One region of the Ruminococcus sp. RTP21198st1_G1_RTP21198_201120 genome, then DNA from elsewhere that is predicted to be linked to it. Evidence: predicted binding sites of a transcription regulator. Region 1 holds the regulator's gene; each other region holds the start of a gene.
The links. The regulator Rex, encoded in region 1, represses fermentation and respiration genes when NADH is low (regulators of the CRP and FNR family bind a similar motif). The targets are predictions, from matches to a motif close to ATTGTTAANNNNTTAACAAT.
Positions count from the first base shown of each region.

Region 1 (7,116 bases):
CATATCAATTAAAATTTCCTATAGAAATTGAAAAAATTATTGAAACAACAGATCCGGTATATACATTTTGTGAAGTTATTGATCATATTGACCTAAATAAATACCTGACGACTGAGGAACGCAGGACAGGCAGACCAAGATATGATGAAAAAACTTTGCTAAAAGTAATACTGTTCGCATTCATGGAAAATGGCTATGAATCATTAAGAAAAATAGAAAAGCTGTGCAAAACAGATATCCGCTTTATGTGGTTATTACAGGACGAACTGCCGCCAAGCCATATGACGATAGACAATTTTATGAACAATGTGCTTAACGGAAAAATAGAAGATATATTCGCTGACATCAATGCTTACATATTTGAACAAGAAAACGTAGATATGGATCATGTGTACATAGACGGAACAAAGATCACAGCCAACGCCAACAAATACAGCTGGGTATGGAAAAAGAGCTGCGAGAAAAATCGCGTGAAAGTATTTGCAAAGACAACAGAACTGTTAAGTGAGATAAATAAAAGAATAGCCGCATTTGGTGTGAAATTCGGAGTTCGTGAAGAATATGCCATCGAATATCTCGAACAGATATTAAAGCAATATATACAGCTTTGCGGTTTTGATCCTGCTTCTGCTGTCAGGGGACGTGGACATCATAAAACTCCAGAACAGCGATATTATGATAAGCTTACAAGTTACATTGCGAGACTAAAAAAGTATGCAGAGCACATAAAAATATGCGGCAATGAACGAAACAGTTATTCCAAAACAGACCATGATGCAACATTTATGCGTATGAAAAAAGACTATATGGGAAACGATCAACTGCTCCCAGGTTACAACATACAATTTGGCGTTTGCGATGAGTATATCGCCGTATATGACGTAAAGCAGTATGCCTCGGATATGGATTGCTTCAAGCCGCTTATGGAAAAATTCCACAGAATATATGGAAAGTATCCTGAATATCCAGTTACCGACGCAGGCTATGGAAGCTTCAACAACTATCTGTACTGTGAAGAACACGGAATGGGAAAATACATGAAATTTACCATGTATGAAAAAGAAAGCAAGAATATTAAATACCATAATGATCCATACAGAGCAGTGAATTTCCGCATAGATGAAAACGGTGATCTGCTGTGTCCTAACAACAAAAAATTCCATTACGTTTACAGTCGACCCATAAAGGGAAACAAATATGGGAGAACAGAAGAATTCTATCAGTGTGAAGAATGTGCAAACTGTTCTCATAAAGAAAAGTGCTGCAAATGCAAGGGAAATCGCATAGTTTGCATAAATGAAGAATTGACTGCATTTCACAAAGAAGTTTTAAACAATCTTAATTGTATTCATGGAGCGCTTCTCAGAATGAACAGAAGCATTCAATCTGAGGGTGCAAATGGTATCATCAAGTGGAATCGGTCATACACAAGAGCCAGAAGACGTGGCTTAAATGCCATGAATTTAGAAATTGCGATGATTTGCTGTGGTTTTAATCTGCATAAATTTCACTTGAAGAAGATCGCAATCAGAAAAGCAGCCTGAAAAAGATATTTTTCAACATTTTAATAATCGGCAAAAAGCGCTGTATTTCTGCCGGTGTGTTTGCTGTACCCTTTTTTCAAGATTAGATAGTTCTTTTTTGCTGTGTGATATATTAAAGCCCGTGGGCTTCCATATCGAGGAAATCCACGGGCTTTGTTGCGCTTTTTTTTACAGCGCCTTTTTTATTCGATCTCTTCGCTGTTGTCAGTATCAGTGCTTGTTATGATATTTGTTGCATATGTAAGTGTAAGCAGGCTGTCACCTAAATGGACATTTTCCACAACTATGTTTTCATAGTCGATGCTAAGATCATAATGTGAAAAATTCCAGAACGCTTTCAGACCAAGATTTACAAGCTGGTCTGCAATAGCCTGAGTGTTTGCCTTCGGTATACAAAGCACAGCTACAACAGGGGAGTTTGCTTCGCAAAAGCTTTCTATATCATTAGTGTGACGAATCGGTATGTTTCCTACCACTTCACCAGTGAGCTTAGGGTTTATATCAAATATGCCTATGAGATTGCAACCCCTTGTTTCAAAGTTAATATGTGTGGCGATAGCTTTACCAAGGTTTCCTGCACCGATAAGTATGGTCTTGAAATGCTTGTCTACTCCGAGTATCTTGCCTATTTCCATTCTAAGCTCGTCAACGTGATAGCCATATCCCTGCTGACCGAATCCGCCAAAGCAGTTAAGGTCTTGTCTTATTTGTGAAGCCGTGAGCTTCATTCTCTCAGAAAGCTCCCTTGAAGATATTCTTTCAAGTCCTTCTTTTTGAAGCTCACCTAAAAATCTATAATAACGTGGCAGTCGTTTTATTACTGATGTGGATATCGAACCGTCTTTAGACATATATTTACACTTTCCTTTACTAATAAACATGATTGATAAATAAATAACAATATCATATAATATAATAGCACTAATCTTTTCTTTTGTCAAGGACTTGTAAACTCTCTGCAGTCTTAAAAAAAGCAGCCTCGTTTTACAGAAGCTGCCTTATGTATAATAATTTTATTCTAGATCTTTTTTCTTTACAGAAGCAACACAGAAGTCGATGCGTTCATCATCATCTTCTTCATTTCCTGAACCTGTGAGAGGAACTCCTTTTGTTGGATCGATCCCGTCAACGGCTGTAACAAGCCCTGTACCCTCGCCAATAGAAGCACCTGATACTCTGAACTTTGTAATGTCGATAGGCTCGATAGAGGTCTCAACAGGCTTTTTAAGCTGTGGTATCCACTCGTATGGTACACGATAAGCTCTGTAGATCATGTTGCTTTTGAATGTTCCAGCAAAATTCTTGAAATAAGGGTTTACAAATTCCCAAACTATTTCATGGTCAGGTGTGACCTCAAGAAGATGTCCATCTGAACCTTCCGTAATAAGAGTGTTTCCGTTCGGAAGTCGCTGTGCAGAGCTGATGTATGAGCTATAGAACTTAGAAGCGTCAGTAAAAAGCAGATTTCCTGCTTCAAGGGGAGTGTACTGCCATGTTATTTCAAGTGTAACAGGATTGAATTGAAGTACTCTTGAGTAATCTCTGTGTGCATTGTTCACGCCTGTGAGGGAAGCAGGGTTAGGTGTGCCGTAGCCACCCTCGCCACCGTTATCGAATACCAACAGGTCGCCCTCTCCAGGAAGTCCCTTTGGTATCATGTGCAGGTGGTGCTGACCAATTATCCAGCCAAGCTTCTTTGTGGCTTCGCTTTCGTTGAAGTTAGGACCTACACGCCATACTATCTTACCTGTTGATTTCTCGATAATTCCGAGTATGTTAGAATTTCTTGCGTCAAATATGATATTGTCTGGGTGGAAGCGTTTGTCACCTGCGTCATACCACTTATTTTCGCCAAGGGTAGAGAAGTTGTTTATGTGCATCCAATCTCCACCTGCCTCACCGTGAAGACCAGGGTTTCTGAACAATGCGTTCTTTGCGGCCTCGTCAAAGCCAAGCTCATCAAAGTGGTCGCTTGCACGCCAGCTCCAAATTATATTGCCTTCCCAATCCACTTCGATGATCTTATCGTCGATAAGTCTTTTGTCTGAAATATCGTGGTTGTAGAGGTTCTCGTGAGTAAGGATAAGTGTATTGCCACTGTCTGTCTTTGGCTCACCATTTGGATAATAGTAACCCACAGTGCTGCCCTCACGCTGAAAATCATGGTGCTGTCTAGCCATATAGACCGGTTCTTTACCCGGGTCGGCAACAAGTTCAGTTTTGTCGAATTTCCATACGATATGACCATCCCAGTCTACCTGAACAAGATCAAGTTGATCCTGATATGCATATTTACCTCCTCTTGCTCCTGTTGTGCCCATTACATATCCGCCTGGGAGTATTTTGTTAGGAAATCCTCCCAGTCCAGCCCAAAGCTTTACTTCATTGCCATTCATATCTATGAGCAGAGCACCTTTAGCGGACGGGAAGATCGTATAGCCGCTGTAGGCTTTTTCTTTGTTGTATATTGTAACTCCTGTTGGATAAATGCTTGGATAACCCATGTCTGATTCCTCCTTATTTATTTGTCTGCTTTTGTCAGGTCTGCCGTAACGTTATCTGGAAATGCTTTTTTTGCTGAGTCTGGATAATAAAATTCCCTTATGTTGTAACTGTTTGGATATTTACCATTATCATACGCCCACTTATTTATTTCATCAAGATGAAATGCAGCTTCCTCAGAAAGTCCCAGTTTAATACTGTACTGTTCCCAGTTTGTTTTGAAATCATCTGGTTCGATTCCATATTTCTTTGATATTTTTTCAGCCGACTCATCTAAGTTGTCATTTATGTATTTAACGCTTTCATCAAGTGCTTTAAGATAGTTCGTAAGAGTTTCAGTATTGTTCTTTGCAAAGTCGCTTGATGTTATAAGATAAGCAGATACGTTTATCCCTATATCTTTTGCAGATGCGACCTGAGTCCAGCCCTCTGCTTCATATTTTTTTATAGCTGAGCCTGTAACGATAGCGGCTGATGCTTCACCGTTATGTGCAACTGCTATCTGAGTTGATATGGAATCTGTGTTGACGTTTTTCTGCTTTGACGGGTCAAGTCCTAAATAAGTCTGGGCTTGCCAGTTGAAGTATTCTGAAACTGTTCCAATAGAAGTTATCCATCCTTCACTTTCATCTAAAGCATCAAGATCATCTTTGTATTTTGGTGCAACAAAAAGTCCGCCGTTATATGAAACGCTTGAACTTAGATCTGAAAAAATCACAAGATTAGTGTTATCGAGAGTATTTCCAATTCTGTTTACAGCAGCAAAATCTGCAAGCAGTCCTGTATCTGCTGTGCCTGTTGCAATAGCGTCAACTGTGTTAATGCCGGCAGCGTATTCTGATGTTTCGAGAGATATACCATATTTCTCAAATATTCCTTGCTCCATACCGATATAGTCGGCATACTGATCTGGCTGACCTGTCATGTTCGCAACTCTCAAAACGCTAAGTTCTTTACCGTCTTTGATAACCTTCTTTGCGGTTTTTCCGCTTGATGAACTACCGCATGATGCAAGAAGAGTTGCTGTCAATGCTGTCGATGCTATTATTGCGATTATCTTTTTTATGTTCATTTTTAAATCTCTCCTGTTAAATTAATTATTTTACGTCAAAGTGTTTAAGTTTTTTCTTGCCAATAAACTGTAGGATCCTGTCAGCAGCAAAGCCGATCACAGCAAGTGTGACGATTCCTGCAAAAGCCCAGCTTGTTTTGTAATAAAGCTTCGAGCTGTTTATAAGATAACCAAGGCCATCACTGCCGACCAGCATTTCAGCTGCCACAACACAGATGATAGCTGAGCTAAGTCCTAGTCTTATTCCAGTGTAGATATTAGATACCGCTGATGGTACAACTACTGTGAAAAAAACTCTTGCTTTTTTTGCCCCCATGCAGGAAGCTGCTTCCACAAGCTGCTTATCAGTTGAAGCCACACCCGCTATAGTGTTTACGAACATAGGGAAGAATGATGCGTAGAAAATAAGTGCTACTTTTGATTCTTCGCCTACTCCGAACCACATTAAAAAGAGTGTCGTCAATGCAATAGCAGGCACAAATCTGAAAAAGCTAAGTATAGGTTCAACGAGCCAGCGTACAGGTCTGAAATTTCCTACAATAAGACCCATAGGAACAGCAAAAATTATTGAAAGTAGCCAGCCTTTTATTACTCTTCCAACGCTTGCAACAATGTCACTCCAAAGAGTTCCGTCTTTGATAAGTTCCTTCATGCTGTCGATCGTTTCCTTTGGGCTTGGAAGAAAATATTCATCATATTTCAAAGATCCTATTCCCCAAAGGGCAATTATTGCTACCCATGATATGATGCCACATTTTAGTATCTTCTGTATAGCAGAGGACTTTGTTTTATTATTTTCCATCTTTAATGTCCTCCTTATTAAATGTAGTATAGCTCTGAGTCATCAAGAGCTTTGTTTACGAGAATATTTGTAGTGTTTTCATCAATAGTGTAAAGCTTCTTGATAAGTACTTTTACCTTATCACCTTTTTTCAGGCGGGAAGCGTTCAGCGGATATCTGCCTGTTACTGAGATACCGTCTATGGAAGCTTTAACCTCAAAGGCGTTTCCTCTGAATGATACATCTTCTACAACTGCGTCTTCCATAGAGCTTTCAAATGGGTGGTATTCACTGTCTTCGAATTTATTTATTTCAATAAATTCCGGTCGGATTATAGCTGAGGCATTATTTTCTGTAACTTCAAAACCCTTTAGTTTGCTGTAATCCTCGATAATAGCTGACTGACCGATAAACTGAGCAACAAAAGAAGTTTTAGGTTCAAGGTATATCTCAACCGGATTGCCTATCTGCTCAACTCTGCCTTTGTTTGTGATAACAATTTCGTCTGCGACCTCTATTGCTTCGTCCTGATCGTGTGTAACGAAAATGCTTGTTATGCCTATTTTATCAATAGTATCACGAAGCCATGTTCTCAGTTCTTTTCTTACCTTTGCGTCGATAGCTGCAAAAGGTTCGTCAAGTAGAAGGAGTTCAGGCTGAGGTGCTAGTGCTCTTGCAAGAGCGATACGCTGCCTTTGACCTCCGCTGAGCTGGTCAGGATAACGCTTGCCAACGTCAGGCAAGCCAACAAGTTCAAGAAGCTCAGCCACACGTTGTTTGATAAACTTCTTATCTTTTTTCTGAACCTTCAGACCATAAGCTATATTATCGTAAACTGTCATAAAAGGGAAGAGCGCATAGCTTTGAAAAACAAATCCGATACCTCTTTCATTTGAAGGAAGTTTGTTGACATTTTTACCATCTATAATAATATCACCGCTATCCTGTTTTTCCAAACCTGCAAGCATACGCAGGATAGTTGTTTTACCGCTGCCGCTCGGTCCAAGCAGACCGATAAGCTTTCCCTTTTCAATACCAAAACTTACGTTATCCGAAGCTTTAAAATCGCCAAAGCTTTTATTAATGTTTTTTAATTCTATATACATAGCTGACAACTCCAATTAAGATATATTGCTGTGATAGTTCCAGTGTCAACATCGCTGCATTCGCTTATTGATCTTTGACAATTTAAGCTCCTCACTTTCAATTCATATCAA
Region 1 is NZ_JBCOMH010000003.1:186,259-193,374, forward strand. It holds gene AB5627_RS03360 (IS1182 family transposase) at 1-1,544, shown strand, start outside; gene AB5627_RS03365 (redox-sensing transcriptional repressor Rex) at 1,727-2,395, opposite strand; gene AB5627_RS03370 (aryl-sulfate sulfotransferase) at 2,558-4,048, opposite strand; gene AB5627_RS03375 (ABC transporter substrate-binding protein) at 4,066-5,118, opposite strand; gene AB5627_RS03380 (ABC transporter permease) at 5,144-5,920, opposite strand; gene AB5627_RS03385 (ABC transporter ATP-binding protein) at 5,938-7,005, opposite strand.

Region 2 (7,116 bases), on a different contig from region 1:
AACGATCGGCAACCAAGCCTGTACATACTGCTTAGATGTTCCGCTCTTTACGCAATACTTATCAAGATAAGCCTCAGCAAGATCAGGATTGTTAAGGCAGAACAGCAGGTATGTTCTTGCAACGTCAGCAGAAGCATTGCCTTGTCTAGCAGAACCCCAATTGATAACATAAGTACCTTCGTCATTAATGATAACGTTCTTTGGCTCAAAGTTACCATGGCAAAGCTTGATGTGCTTTGGCATTGAATCAAGTCTTGTGAGAAGCTCATACTTCTTTATCTCATCGATCTGACCAAGAGTCTTGATCTGTCTTGCCATCTTATCTTTCAGCTTTGAAAGAAGTGGCATATACTGAGCGTGTATCTCGCACTGAATGTCGATAAACTGGTTAAGATATGTGTCTTTCTTGTCTGGATTTTCGTCCATAAGCTGCTGAAGAGTCTTACCTTTTATAAAGTCCATTGTAATAGCCCATTTGCCGTCAATAACGGAAACCTCGTGAAGAACAGGCATCTTTATAAAGGAATTGCCAAGTGTTGTTTCAACTCTTGCGTGTGTAAGAGCCGCATACAGACACTTTTCCTTGTATTCAGGCTTCTTATAGATCCTGACTGCCATTCCATCAGATTCATAAACATCATAGATGTCGCTGGATGCTACAAAGTTATCAAGTTTCATAAGTCATATCTCCTTTTATTTTAAAATATGGTATTAAGTCGAGTTTCAGAGTATACATCGATTTTTCAACAGCCTTATTGTGTAAAATTACCTTTACATCTCAGCGCTTTCTATGTATCTCTGTTATGTCTATATTATACTACATATTTTCTAAATGTCAAGCACTTTTTCGTTATTTTCACAACTGTTTTATTTTTGTTTAGATTTTATCTTATGTTTATTAATCTTCTTTCAGGCGGCATATATGATAAATTTTTATCAATCTGATTTTTATTGTGCAATATGACGGTCATGAATTGTTAATCTATCATAAAACAATGTTCAATATTTATGTATATTGCATAATAAAACGACGTAAAATATCAAAAAAGCTGTGACTTTATAAGATTGACAAAAAAATAACAATCGTATATAATATAACTAAGATAAAACCCGAGCGGGGGTTATCAAGAGTAAAAAACAATAATTAATTTATTGGAGGTTTATTTTATGGCAAAGAGTGAAGCTAAAACAGTCGGCATCGTCGATACAGAGGAAGCTTTGACTGCTAAGATCGCTGAAGTAAGAGCTGCACAGGCTATCTTCGCTACCTACACACAGGAGCAGGTAGATAAGATTTTCAAGGCTGCTGCTATCGCTGCTAACAAGGCAAGAATCCCACTTGCAAAGATGGCTGTTGAGGAAACAGGCATGGGTATCGTTGAAGACAAGGTTATCAAGAACAACTATGCTGCTGAGCACATCTACAATAAGTACAAGAATGTTCAGACTTGTGGTGTTTTTGAGGAAAACAAGGCTTACGGCACAATGAGAATTTACGAGCCTATCGGTCTTATCGCTGCTGTTATCCCAACAACAAACCCAACTTCTACTGCTATATTCAAGACACTTATCTGTCTTAAGACAAGAAATGGTATCATAATCTCACCACACCCAAGAGCAAAGAAGTCAACTATCGCTGCTGCTAAAATCGTTTATGATGCAGCTGTTGCAGCAGGTGCTCCAAAGGGTATCATCGGTTGGATCGATGTTCCTTCTCTTGAACTCACAAACATGATCATGAGAGAGTCTGACACAATCCTCGCTACAGGCGGTCCTGGAATGGTAAAGGCTGCTTACTCATCTGGTACACCAGCTCTCGGTGTTGGTGCCGGTAACGCATCCGCTATCATCGATTCTTCTGCTGATATCGTAAACGCTGTAAACTCTATCATTCATTCTAAGACATTTGATAACGGTATGATTTGTGCTACAGAGCAGACAGTTATCGCTGATAAGACAGTTTACAACGATGTTAAGAAGGAATTCATCAAGAGAGGTTGCTACTTCCTCAACGATGAAGAGGCTGACAAGATAAGAAAGACAATGCTCATCAACGGTGCTCTTAATGCTAAGATCGTTGGTCAGCGTCCTGTAACTATCGCTAAAATGGCTGGCTTTGAAGTTCCAGAGGATACAAAGGTACTCATCGGCGAGGCTACAAGCACAGCTCCTGAAGAGGCTTTCGGTCACGAAAAGCTCACAACTATCCTTGGTATGTACAAGTCAAAGAACTTTGACGACGCTCTTGACATCGCAGAGGCACTTCTCGTAAACAACGGTGGTCTTGGTCATACTTCAGTTCTTTGGGTAGATAACATAAACGAGAGAGAAAAGCTCAATAAGTTCGCTGCAAGAATGAAGACTTGCCGTCTTATCGTAAACACACCTTCTTCACTTGGCGGTATCGGTGACCTCTACAACTTTGACTTTGCTCCTTCCCTCACACTCGGCTGCGGCTCATGGGGCGGCAACTCAGTTTCTGAGAACGTTGGCGTTAAGCACCTGCTGAACATTAAGACAGTCGTTGAGAGGAGAGAGAATATGCTTTGGTTCAGAGCACCTGAAAAGGTATACTTCAAGAAGGGTTGTCTCCCTGTTGCTCTTGACGAGTTGAAGACTGTTATGGGCAAGAAAAAGGCATTCATCGTAACAGACCAGTTCCTTTATAAGAATGGTTATACAAAGGCTATCACAGATAAACTCGATGAAATGGGTATTCTCCACGAAACATTCTTCGATGTTGCTCCAGACCCAACACTTGCTTGCGCACTTGAGGGTGTTGCTCAGTTGAGAGCTTTCGAGCCTGACACAATTATCGCTATCGGCGGTGGTTCTGCAATGGACGCTGGTAAGATCATGTGGGTTCTTTACGAGCATCCAGACGCTGACTTTTTCGATATGGCTATGAGATATATCGATATCCGTAAGAGAGTTTACACATTCCCTAAGATGGGTGAGAAGGCATACTTCATTGCTATCCCAACATCTTCTGGTACAGGTTCTGAGGTAACACCTTTCGCAGTTATCACTGATGAAAAGACAGGTACTAAGTATCCTCTGGCTGACTACCAGCTCATGCCTAACATGGCTATCGTTGATACAGATATGATGATGTCTGCTCCAAGAGGTCTGACTTCTGCATCAGGTATCGACGCTCTGACACACGCTCTTGAGGCTTATGCATCTGTAATGGCTACAGATTACACTGACGGTCTTGCACTGAGAGCTATGAAGCTCATTTTCAAGTATCTGCCAGGTGCATATGACAACGGTCAGACAGACGTTAAGGCTCGTGAGGAAATGGCTACAGCATCTACAATGGCTGGTATGGCATTTGCTAACGCATTCCTCGGTGTTTGCCACTCAATGGCTCATAAGCTTGGTGCTTATCATCACCTGCCACACGGCGTTGCTAACGCTCTCCTTATCACAATGGTAATGAGATACAACGCTGACCCAACACCTAGAAAGATGGGTACTTTCTCACAGTATCAGTATCCACATACTCTTGAGAGATACTGCGAGTGTGCACATTCACTTGGTATCGTTGGTAAGAACGATGAGGATACACTCAACAAGTTCATCGACGCTATCGAGGCTCTCAAGGAAAGAGTTGGTATCAAGAAGACTATCGCTGATTACGGCGTAGACGAGAAGCACTTCCTTGACACTCTCGACAACATGGTTGAGGACGCATTTGATGACCAGTGCACAGGTGCTAACCCAAGATACCCACTGATGAGCGAGCTGAAGGAAATGTACCTCAAGGCTTACTACGGCAAATAATCTTTGCTGACAAAGCAATTTGCAGAGTGACTAATATTTGATTATTAGTTGATCTATAATAAACCTCCGACTGCTTGTTCCCTTTAGGGAGCAGGCAGTCATTTTTTTGTTAATTTGCACTTAAAATAATAATGTAAGGTATGTGTATTATATATTCAAATAACAGTTGAAAAATGAAAAAATATATGGTATAATGAAATAAGTATAAATTATTTCAGAGCAATATCTGATGTGATTTTTACATAACACTTGGCGACACTCCGCCATACAAAGAGGTTACAAATATGAACAACAAAAATTATGACGTTATTATCGCTGGCTGCGGTGCGGCAGGTCTATATGCAGCACTTAACCTTTCCCGTGATTTAAATGTACTTGTGCTTTCCAAAAGAGAGCTGACCTTGTGTAACTCTTCCCTTGCGCAGGGTGGAATTGCAGGCGTTTATGACAATCCAAAGGACTCGCCTGAATATCACAAACATGATACATTTGTAGCAGGTGGATTTGAAAATGATCCTGAGTCCACTCAGGTCCTTGTTGACGAAGCCTATATTGACATTGGAAAACTCATAGAGCTTGGTGCTGACTTTGATAAGTGTCCTGATGGATCTTATCACCGCACTCTCGAAGGTGGACACGGTATGAACAGGATTTTTCATCATGCCGATACCACAGGTCTGGAGATCGAAACAACTCTACTAAGAAATGTTCAACAGCTAGATAATGTTGAAATACTCGAAAATGTCGTTATGTGCAACGCAAAGAAAACCGAAACAGGTTTTTCCATTCTTGTACTGACTAATGACAACGAATATACGACATATAATTGCAGATACGCCATTTTTGCAACTGGTGGAATAGGCAGAGTTTACGAATACACTACAAACTCCGCTATCGCAACAGGCGACGGCATAACTATCGCTCATGAGCTTGGAGCAGAGATAAAAAACCTCAGCTATATCCAGTTCCACCCAACAGGCTTTAACAACAAGCACACTCGTGAAACTTTCCTTATATCTGAATCTGTCAGAGGCGAGGGAGCTTATCTTAAAAACTGCAACGGCGAAAGATTTATGCAAAATTATGACGACCGTCTGGAGCTTGCGCCAAGAGATGTTGTTTCTCATGCAATCATGGCTGAAGCCAAGAAAACAGGCTCTGACAAATTCTATCTTGATATCACTCACAAAGACCCTGAGTTTGTCAGAAACAGATTTCCTATGATAAATGAAAAGCTTCTCGAAGCAGGTTATGACATGACCAAGGATATGATACCTATTTTCCCTTGTCATCATTACCTTATGGGCGGCATAAATGTTGATACATATGCAAGAACTAACATTGACAGGCTCTATGCTTGCGGCGAATGTTCACATACAGGTGTTCACGGCAATAACAGACTTGCAAGCAATTCCCTACTTGAAGCTTTGGTATTTTCAAGACGTGCTGCGGCTGACATCAATGAGAAGATAAAATCTGACAGTGGTGACCTTGAAACATACGATTTCAAGATAGACAATGAAGCCCCGCACATTCCTCAGGGCATAAGAACAGAGATAAGAGATATAATGCAGCGTGCATATTTCGTTATCCCTGATAAGGAGGCTTTGCCGCCTGATCTTGAAGAAGTAACAAAGCTAAAAAATTTCCTTTGTGACGGTAATTTCAAAATAGACAGAGATTATGTTGAAGCAAGGTCTCTTACAACTGTCGCTTATATCGTATTAAAGGACGCTATCGAAAAGCTCAAATCCAAAGAAAAAATGGAGGAAAACAAATGAGATTAATGCAGTTTCAGATCGACGATATCATTAAAACAGCTCTGCTGGAGGATATCAACTATATAGACGTTACAACGGATTATCTTGTTGACGAAAATTCAGTTTCAACAGCAAAGTATGTTTCAAAGGACGAAGGCGTTCTTTGTGGAATTGATGTTGCAATGAGAGTTTTTCAGCTTCTTGACAGCAATGTTAAATGTGAGATATTTATCCATGACGGTGAAAAGGTCAAGAAAGGCGACATTATCGCAAGAATAACAGGCTCAACAAGAGCCTTGCTCAAAGGCGAAAGAACGGCACTGAACATCGTTCAGCATATGTCAGGCGTTGCAACTGCAACAAACAGATGCGTAGAGCTTGTAAAGGGTACAAATGCGTCTGTTGCGGATACAAGAAAAACGCTCCCAGGTCTTAGAGTTTTGCAGAAATATGCAGTTACAGTAGGCGGTGGAAAAAACCACAGATACAATCTTTCAGATTGCGCAATGCTAAAAGACACTCACCTTGACGCATATGGCAGCATGACAGGCGCAGTAAACGCTCTCAGAGAAAAAATGGGGCATACTGTCAAGATAGAAGTTGAAGTCGGAAACCTTGAAGAACTCAAAGAAGCTCTTACACTTGGCGTTGAGATAATCATGCTAGACAATATGACAAATGAAGATATGGCAAAGGCTGTTGAAATGACAAATGGCAAAGCACTTTTAGAAGCTTCAGGAAACGTGACTTCTGAAACAATCCGTGCAATAGCTGAAACGGGCGTTGATATCATTTCTATCGGTGCTATCACACACTCAGTCAAGGCGTTTGACATTTCAATGAAAATGGAAAAGTAAGATAAAACAAAAGTCAACGCCATATTAAGGTGTTGGCTTTTATGCTTAAATGGGGGAAAATATGCGTTATTACAAAAGATCTCATGTGCATTACAGCAAATCAGCAATGAAAATAATAGCGTTAGTTTTCATGTTGGTTGGCGTGACATTTCTTGCAGTTGGAATAGGTTTTGCAATACACCAAACTCAGCTCAAAAACAGATGTACTCTTGAAGTCAATGCTATAATATCAGACATTCTCAGCAAAGATGAACGACATGAGGACGATGACGGACACGTATCATATAGCACAGTTTACACACCAGTGTATTCATATAACGTTGACGGACAGCTCTACACCACTCACAGCAATACATATTCCAGCAACGTCAGATACAGAAGAGGACAAACGATCCAGATATTCTGTGACCCTGATGACCCTGAAACGTTTTATGCACCAAATGATACAACCAATACCATATTAACAGTTGTTTTCTGTGGATTAGGCGGGCTGTTTGCGACTATAGCAATAGTGCTTATCATAGTGCTTATACATATAAAGAAAAAACAGAAATCCGGAAAAAATTTTGCAGAAAATGAATTATACGAAGAAAATAATTATCCATACGACGAATAATTCTGAGAGGAGGAATTTTTATGGCAAGCATTATGGACGGTGAAAGACAATTTCACATAAGAACTATCCCTGATGAAGTGGGCAGATATGTTATTAT
Region 2 is NZ_JBCOMH010000002.1:976-8,091, forward strand. It holds gene AB5627_RS01400 (phosphotransferase family protein) at 1-678, opposite strand, end outside; gene adhE (bifunctional acetaldehyde-CoA/alcohol dehydrogenase) at 1,168-3,786, shown strand; gene AB5627_RS01410 (L-aspartate oxidase) at 4,071-5,567, shown strand; gene nadC (carboxylating nicotinate-nucleotide diphosphorylase) at 5,564-6,403, shown strand; gene AB5627_RS01420 (DUF3592 domain-containing protein) at 6,465-7,019, shown strand; gene udp (uridine phosphorylase) at 7,040-7,116, shown strand, end outside.
Region 2: the regulator Rex is predicted to act here: its motif matches at 1,065-1,084, upstream of adhE (bifunctional acetaldehyde-CoA/alcohol dehydrogenase).

Region 3 (7,116 bases), on a different contig from region 1:
CATCAGAACCGCTTGCACGAGTATTTGTAAGGTGCTTCTTCTTGCAGACATTTACAACAAGGTCTTCCTGCTTTGGTGAAGCGCCAACTATCATTCCCTCATATACAGGTGTGCCTGCTGTGATGAACAACTCGCCTCTCTCCTGTGCGTTGTAAAGACCGTATGTTACAGCCTCGCCTGTTTCAAACGCAACAAGTGAGCCTGTTGCTCTCTTTGGTATCTCGCCCTTATATGGCTCGTAGTCATGGAATACAGAGCTCATGATACCCTCACCCTTTGTGTCTGTAAGGAATTCGCTCTTGTATCCGAAAAGTCCTCTTGCAGGGATAAGAAATTCAAGTCTCATTCTGCTTCCAACAGGTGCCATTTCCTGAAGCTCGCCCTTTCTTGCACCTATCTTCTCCATAACAGAACCTACGCAGTTCTCAGGAACGTCAATAACAAGTCTTTCGATAGGTTCGCAAAGCTTGCCCTCTATCTCCTTGAACAGAACGTGCGGTGTTGAAACGCCAAGCTCATAGCCCTCACGACGCATATTCTCGATAAGGATAGAAAGGTGCATTTCGCCACGTCCTGCAACCTTGAAAGCGTCTGTGCTGTCTGTTTCAGAAACTCTCAGTGAAACGTCCTTAAGAAGCTCCTTGAAAAGTCTGTCTCTCAGGTGACGGCTCGTTACGAACTTGCCCTCTCTGCCTGCGAATGGCGAATTATTTACAGAGAATGTCATTTCAACTGTAGGCTCGGATATCTTTACAAAAGGTACAGCCTCAAAGTTGCCGAAGTCACAGATAGTGTCACCGATAGTGATGTTCTCGATACCGCTTATACAAACGATATCGCCAGCCTTTGCACTCTGGCATGGAACTCTGTTAAGTCCCTCTATCTGATACATTGTAACTATCTTACCACGATATTCCTTCTTAGTCTGATGATAGTCGCCGATCGTAACGTCCTGATTAACTTTCATTTCGCCACGCTCGATACGGCCGATAGCTATTCTTCCTACATACTCGTTGTAGTCGATAGCGGAAACAAGATACTGCATTGGACCCTCAGTATCTACCTCAGGTGCAGGGATATAGCTGAGTATCTCATCAAAGAGAGGTATCATATCCTTGCCCTCTTCGTCTGGCGAATGAGTAGCTGTACCTGCTCTGCCTGAGCAATAAAGGATAGGGCTATCAAGCTGCTCGTCAGTAGCGTCAAGATCCATGAGAAGCTCGAGAACTTCGTCGCCTACCTCGTTAAGACGAGCGTCAGGTCTGTCTATCTTATTGATAACGATGATTATTTTATGACCAAGCTCAAGTGCTTTCTGAAGCACAAATCTTGTCTGTGGCATTGGACCCTCGGCTGCGTCCACAAGCAGTATAACACCGTTTACCATTTTAAGAACACGCTCTACCTCACCACCGAAATCAGCATGGCCTGGGGTGTCGATAACGTTTATCTTAACGTCCTTATACTTGATAGAAGTATTCTTTGCAAGGATAGTGATTCCTCTCTCACGCTCGATATCGTTTGAATCCATGACTCTTTCTTCTACAGCCTGATTTTCTCTGAAAGTACCGCTCTGCTTGAGCATCTGGTCTACAAGGGTAGTCTTACCGTGGTCAACGTGGGCAATAATAGCAACATTTCTTAAATCTTCTCTAATCATACATACTCCTCCGATTTATCAAGACACAGCAAAGCGAATGCTTTCTGTAACGATTTGCTTAATATATTTCGCAAAAATTATAAACAATAAAAATTATAAATATATTTTCTCCCATCAAAGGAAAGAAAATCGTAATTTTTCACAAAAAGCCTATAAAACACAAAAGCACCTTGCGAAATTTTCCGCAAGGTAACTTTCCTAATTGAGAATTATAGCACATTTTTGCCGATTTGTCAAGAAAAAAGTATCATTCACAGGTTACGCCTTGTATGGTGTGCCTTAGATTAAATGATTTATGTTTTTGGCTGTTTTACACAATATTGCGCCGCTAATATTTTACACAAAAATAATTGAAATCATGGTATAAAAGTTGTATAATATCAATAATCAAAGATATAACTTTGATAACAGAGATCATATATTTGAAAGGCGGAATAATCAAATGGCTAACAGAATGATACTTAATGAAACTTCATATTTCGGTGCAGGCTCGATCAGCGAGATAGTTACAGAGGCAAAGAAGAGAGCTTTTAAAAAGGCTCTTGTTGTAACAGACCCTGACCTTATCAAATTTAACGTTGCAAAGAACGTTACAGATCTTTTGGAGGAAGCAGGACTTGCTTATGATATATTCTCTCAGGTAAAGGCTAACCCTACTGTAAAGGTAGTAAAGGCTGGTATCGAAGCTTTCAAGGCAGCAGATGCTGACTATCTTATCGCTATCGGCGGCGGCTCATCAATGGACACTGCAAAGGCTATCGGTATCATCATAAACAACCCTGAGTATGCTGACGTTGCTTCTCTTGAGGGCGCTATTGACACAAAGAATCCTAGTGTTCCTATAATCGCAGTTCCTACAACAGCAGGCACAGCCGCAGAGGTAACTATCAACTATGTTATCACAGACGAGGAGAAAAAGAGAAAGTTCGTTTGCGTTGATCCACACGATATCCCAGTTGTTGCAGTTATCGACGCAAAGATGATGTCATCAATGCCAAAGGGACTTACAGCTTCAACAGGTATGGACGCTCTTACACACGCTATCGAGGGCTACACAACACTTGGCGCTTGGGAGCTTACAGACATGATGCACCTCAAAGCAATAGAGATAATCTCACGTTCACTGAGAAAGGCTGTTGAGAACGATCCTCAGGGACGTGAGGACATGGCTCTCGGTCAGTATATCGCAGGCATGGGATTCTCAAACGTCGGTCTTGGCGTTGTTCACGGCATGGCTCACCCACTTGGCGCATTCTATGACACACCTCATGGTATCGCAAATGCAGTTCTTCTTCCGTATGTAATGGAGTACAACGCTGAATACACAGGCGAAAAGTTCAAGTACATCGCAGAAGCAATGGGCATTGACACAACAGGCATGAGCCAGGCTGAATACAGAGCAGCCGCAGTAAACGCAGTTAAGCAGCTTTCAAAGGACGTTGGAATCCCTGAGAAGCTCCACGAGATAGGCGTTAAGGAAGAGGATCTTCAGGCTTTGAGCGAATCTGCATTCGCAGACGTATGCACAGGAGGAAATCCAAGACCTTGCACAGTTGAGTCTATCCTCGGCATTTATAAGACAGCATTCTAATTCAAAAATCTTTTATCTGCCCTCGGTTTTCGGGGGCAGATTTTTATTGCCCGAAAAGAATATTTATGGTATAATACATTTAAAGTGAGTTTTAAGTTCATAGGTTATCATATATCGTAAGATATTATACTGACTTATAGGGAGGAATTTTAATGAGATTACTTCTTGCTGAGGACGAGGTGGAGCTTGCAAATGCGCTTTCGGCAGTGCTTAAACACAAAAACTATTCTGTTGACGCTGTTTACAACGGCATCGACGCATACAACTATGCAATTGCACAGGATTATGACGGCATAATACTTGACATTATGATGCCTGGTATGGACGGCATACAGGTGCTTACAAAACTCCGTGAAAAGGGTATCGACTCCCCTGTTCTGCTGCTCACTGCAAAGTCTGATATTGACGATAGGATAACCGGACTTGATTCAGGTGCTGACGATTATCTTACAAAGCCCTTTGCAATGGGCGAGCTTCTTGCGAGAATAAGGGCAATGACACGCCGCCGCACTGAGTTTGCACCCTCTACCCTTACTTTCGGAAACGTTTCTCTCAACAGACAGAGCTTTGAGCTTTCAGGTCCTAACGGCTCTCAGAAGCTTGGCAACAAAGAGTTTCAAATGATAGAAGCCCTTATGCTAAATCACGGTACGCTTATTTCTACAGAGCGTTTCATGGAAAAGATATGGGGCTATGACTCTGATGCTGAGATAAACGTGGTGTGGGTATATATTTCATATCTGCGTAAAAAGCTTGGTCTTATCGGTGCAGATGTCGAGATAAAAGCCACAAGGGGCGTGGGCTACACACTAGAGGAAAAGCATAATGATTAAGCGTTTACAGCGGAAATTCGTTGTTATCGCCGCTGTGTGCCTTCTTATCGTAGAGTTTACCATAATAGGCGGCATAAATGGAGTGAACATCTATCAGACCAACAAGAATGCAGACGATCTGCTGAACATAATAATCGAAAATGACGGCAGATTTCCTGAGTTCGACCCCAAGGGCATGAAACATGACAAGCCGCAGGATAATTCAGACAGCGCCTCTCCCCCTGAGAGCAAAAAGCCTGATAAGCACAGAGGCTTTAACGAGGAAACTAAGTATCAGACAAGGTATTTTGTTGTATATGCCGACAGCAATGGCGAAATAACCAAGGTAGATACAGGACACGTTGCGGCGGTGTCAAGTTCGCAGGCTATAGAATACGGCAAAAGCGTTCTTGACAGCGGCAAGACTTCAGGCACGTCAGGAAACTACCGCTACAAAACAGGCGACACCGACAAAGGCAAGATAATAGTTTTCATGGACTGCCGCAGTGACAGTGCCACCAAAAATCGCTTTTTGCTGGTGTCGTGCGCTATAGGTGCGGCAGGATATATACTTGTATGTCTGCTTATCATAATCTTCTCAAAGCGTGCCATAAGACCTGTTGTGGAAAGCTTTGAAAAGCAAAAGCAGTTCATCACCGACGCAGGGCACGAGATAAAAACGCCGCTGGCCATAATCTCCGCAAACACGGAAGTTCTTGAAATGGTGTCAGAGCCAAACCAGTGGACGGTGAGCATAAAAAATCAGATAACAAGGCTAAACGGTCTGCTAAAAGAGCTTTTAAGCCTTGCAAAAATGGAGGAGGAAAAGCCTGCTCTTACCATGGCTGATTTCAATATCTCTGACGCTGTTTATGACGCCGCTTCGCCTTTTACTACCCTTTCGGAAACAAAGGGCAAAAAACTCACCATTGATGTTGCCAACGGACTTTCCTATCACGGCGACGAGGGTGCGATAAGACAGCTTGTTTCTATCCTCACGGAAAATGCGGTAAAATATGCTGACGAGGATGGCGAGATAATAGTAAAGCTTTTCACTTCTCATAATGGCAAGGAAACAGACCTAGAAGTTTCAAACACCTGCAAAGAACCACCGCAAGGCGACCTAACAAAACTTTTTGACAGATTTTATCGTGACGACAGCTCGCGGTCAAGGTCAAAGGGAGAGAAAAAGGGTGGCTACGGCATTGGGCTTTCTATTGCACAGGCAATAGTCAGGTCGCACAAAAGCAAGATATCATGCAAAGCCGAAAACGGCATGATGATATTTACAGCACAGCTTAAATAATTGCAAAGCAGAGTTGGTCACCAGCCACTCTGCTTTTTTATAATATGACATTTGTCACATGAAAGATGTGACTTTTCTCACTAGCTTTTTGGCGGATAGTATTGTATAATGATAATACAAACTAAGGGAGGTTTTTCTTATGGCTGAAACTGTAGTAAAAATAGACAATCTGGTAAAAAGATACAAAGAGCTTATTGCTCTTGACCACTTTGATCTTGAAATAAAAAAAGGCGAGGTCTTCGGACTTCTCGGTCCTAACGGCTCGGGCAAGACCACCACGATAAACTGCCTGCTCTCACTGTTGGCATATGATAAGGGCGACATCGAGATATTCGGTGAAAAAATGTCCCCTGTGAACTATGGGGTAAAAAAGCGTATTGGCGTTATAATGCAGAATGTTGCGGTGTTTGACGAGCTGACTGTGTATGAGAACATTGACTATTTTTGCGGGCTTTACATCACCGACAAAGCCACACGAAAGAAATATGTTGACGATGCCATAGCTTTTGTGGGACTTGAGGACTTCGTGAAGTTCCACCCTAAAAAGCTTTCAGGTGGTCTGCTCAGACGACTTAACATTGCCTGTGGTATCGCACACAAGCCTGAGCTTATCATACTCGACGAGCCGACAGTTGCCGTTGACCCACAATCAAGGAACAAGATACTGGAGGGCATTTTACAGCTCAACCGTGAGGGTGCGACTATAATTTACACCTCCCACTACATGGAAGAAGTCGAGCAGATATGCACCCGTATCGCCATAATGGATAAGGACAGTAAGATAGCCGAGGGTACTACAGAGGAACTCAAACGCATGATAAAGAACACCGAAACTATCACCGCCGAGATACTCCAGCTTCCTGAAAACGTCCGTGAACAAATAGAAGCTTTGGAACACGTTTATAATGTTTCATATGCTGACAACAAGCTCGTTGCACGCTGTACAGGGGGACGGCACAATCTTATTGAGATACTGAAAATATTGCAGGAAAATCAGGTGGGCTTCGGCAGCGTTTATTCTGAGCAGCCTACCCTCAATGACGTTTTCCTTGAAATAACCGGCAAGGCTCTCAGGGATAAGGAGTGATAGAATGTTCTCACACATATTCAAATACGAATTTAAAAGCTGTCTGCGTCAAAAAGCCATACTCTTCTGGCTCATAGCCTTTCCTATAATACTGGGTTGCTTTTTTAAGATGGCGTTTTCAGGAATATACGAAAAAGATGTTGTATTCAATGCGATACCTGTTGCGGTGACAAATATAGAAGAAAACGATATCCTTAAGCAGGTGCTTGAACAGATATCAGATGGTGATGAGGCTCTTTTCAAGGTGACGTATACGGATATTGACAAGGCAGAAGAAATGCTTAAAAGCGAGGATATAAAAGGCATTATAAAAGCTTCCGACCTCTCCCTTGAGTTTGGCTCAACAGGTATCCAGCAGACCATTGTAAAGACTTTCATACAGCAATACAAAACTCAGGAAAAGATAATAACTGACACTGCAAAGAACGCTCCGCAAAAGCTTGATAAGGTCATAGCTTCCCTTTCCGAGAAGATAAGCCCAAATGAGGATATTCCTCTCCACGGCAACCCTGACATAACGATACAGTTTTTCTATAATCTCCTTGCCATGACGGCACTTTTCGGCTCAATGTCAGGTCTGTTCGTGGCACAGGAAAATCAGGGCGACCTGTCTGCACTTGGCGCAAGACGTTGCTGTTCTCCAGTGAACAAGCTTACAAG
Region 3 is NZ_JBCOMH010000025.1:21,052-28,167, reverse strand. It holds gene typA (translational GTPase TypA) at 1-1,660, opposite strand, end outside; gene fucO (lactaldehyde reductase) at 2,103-3,251, shown strand; gene AB5627_RS13370 (response regulator transcription factor) at 3,404-4,084, shown strand; gene AB5627_RS13365 (HAMP domain-containing sensor histidine kinase) at 4,077-5,369, shown strand; gene AB5627_RS13360 (ATP-binding cassette domain-containing protein) at 5,509-6,456, shown strand; gene AB5627_RS13355 (ABC transporter permease) at 6,461-7,116, shown strand, end outside.
Region 3: the regulator Rex is predicted to act here: its motif matches at 1,862-1,881, upstream of fucO (lactaldehyde reductase).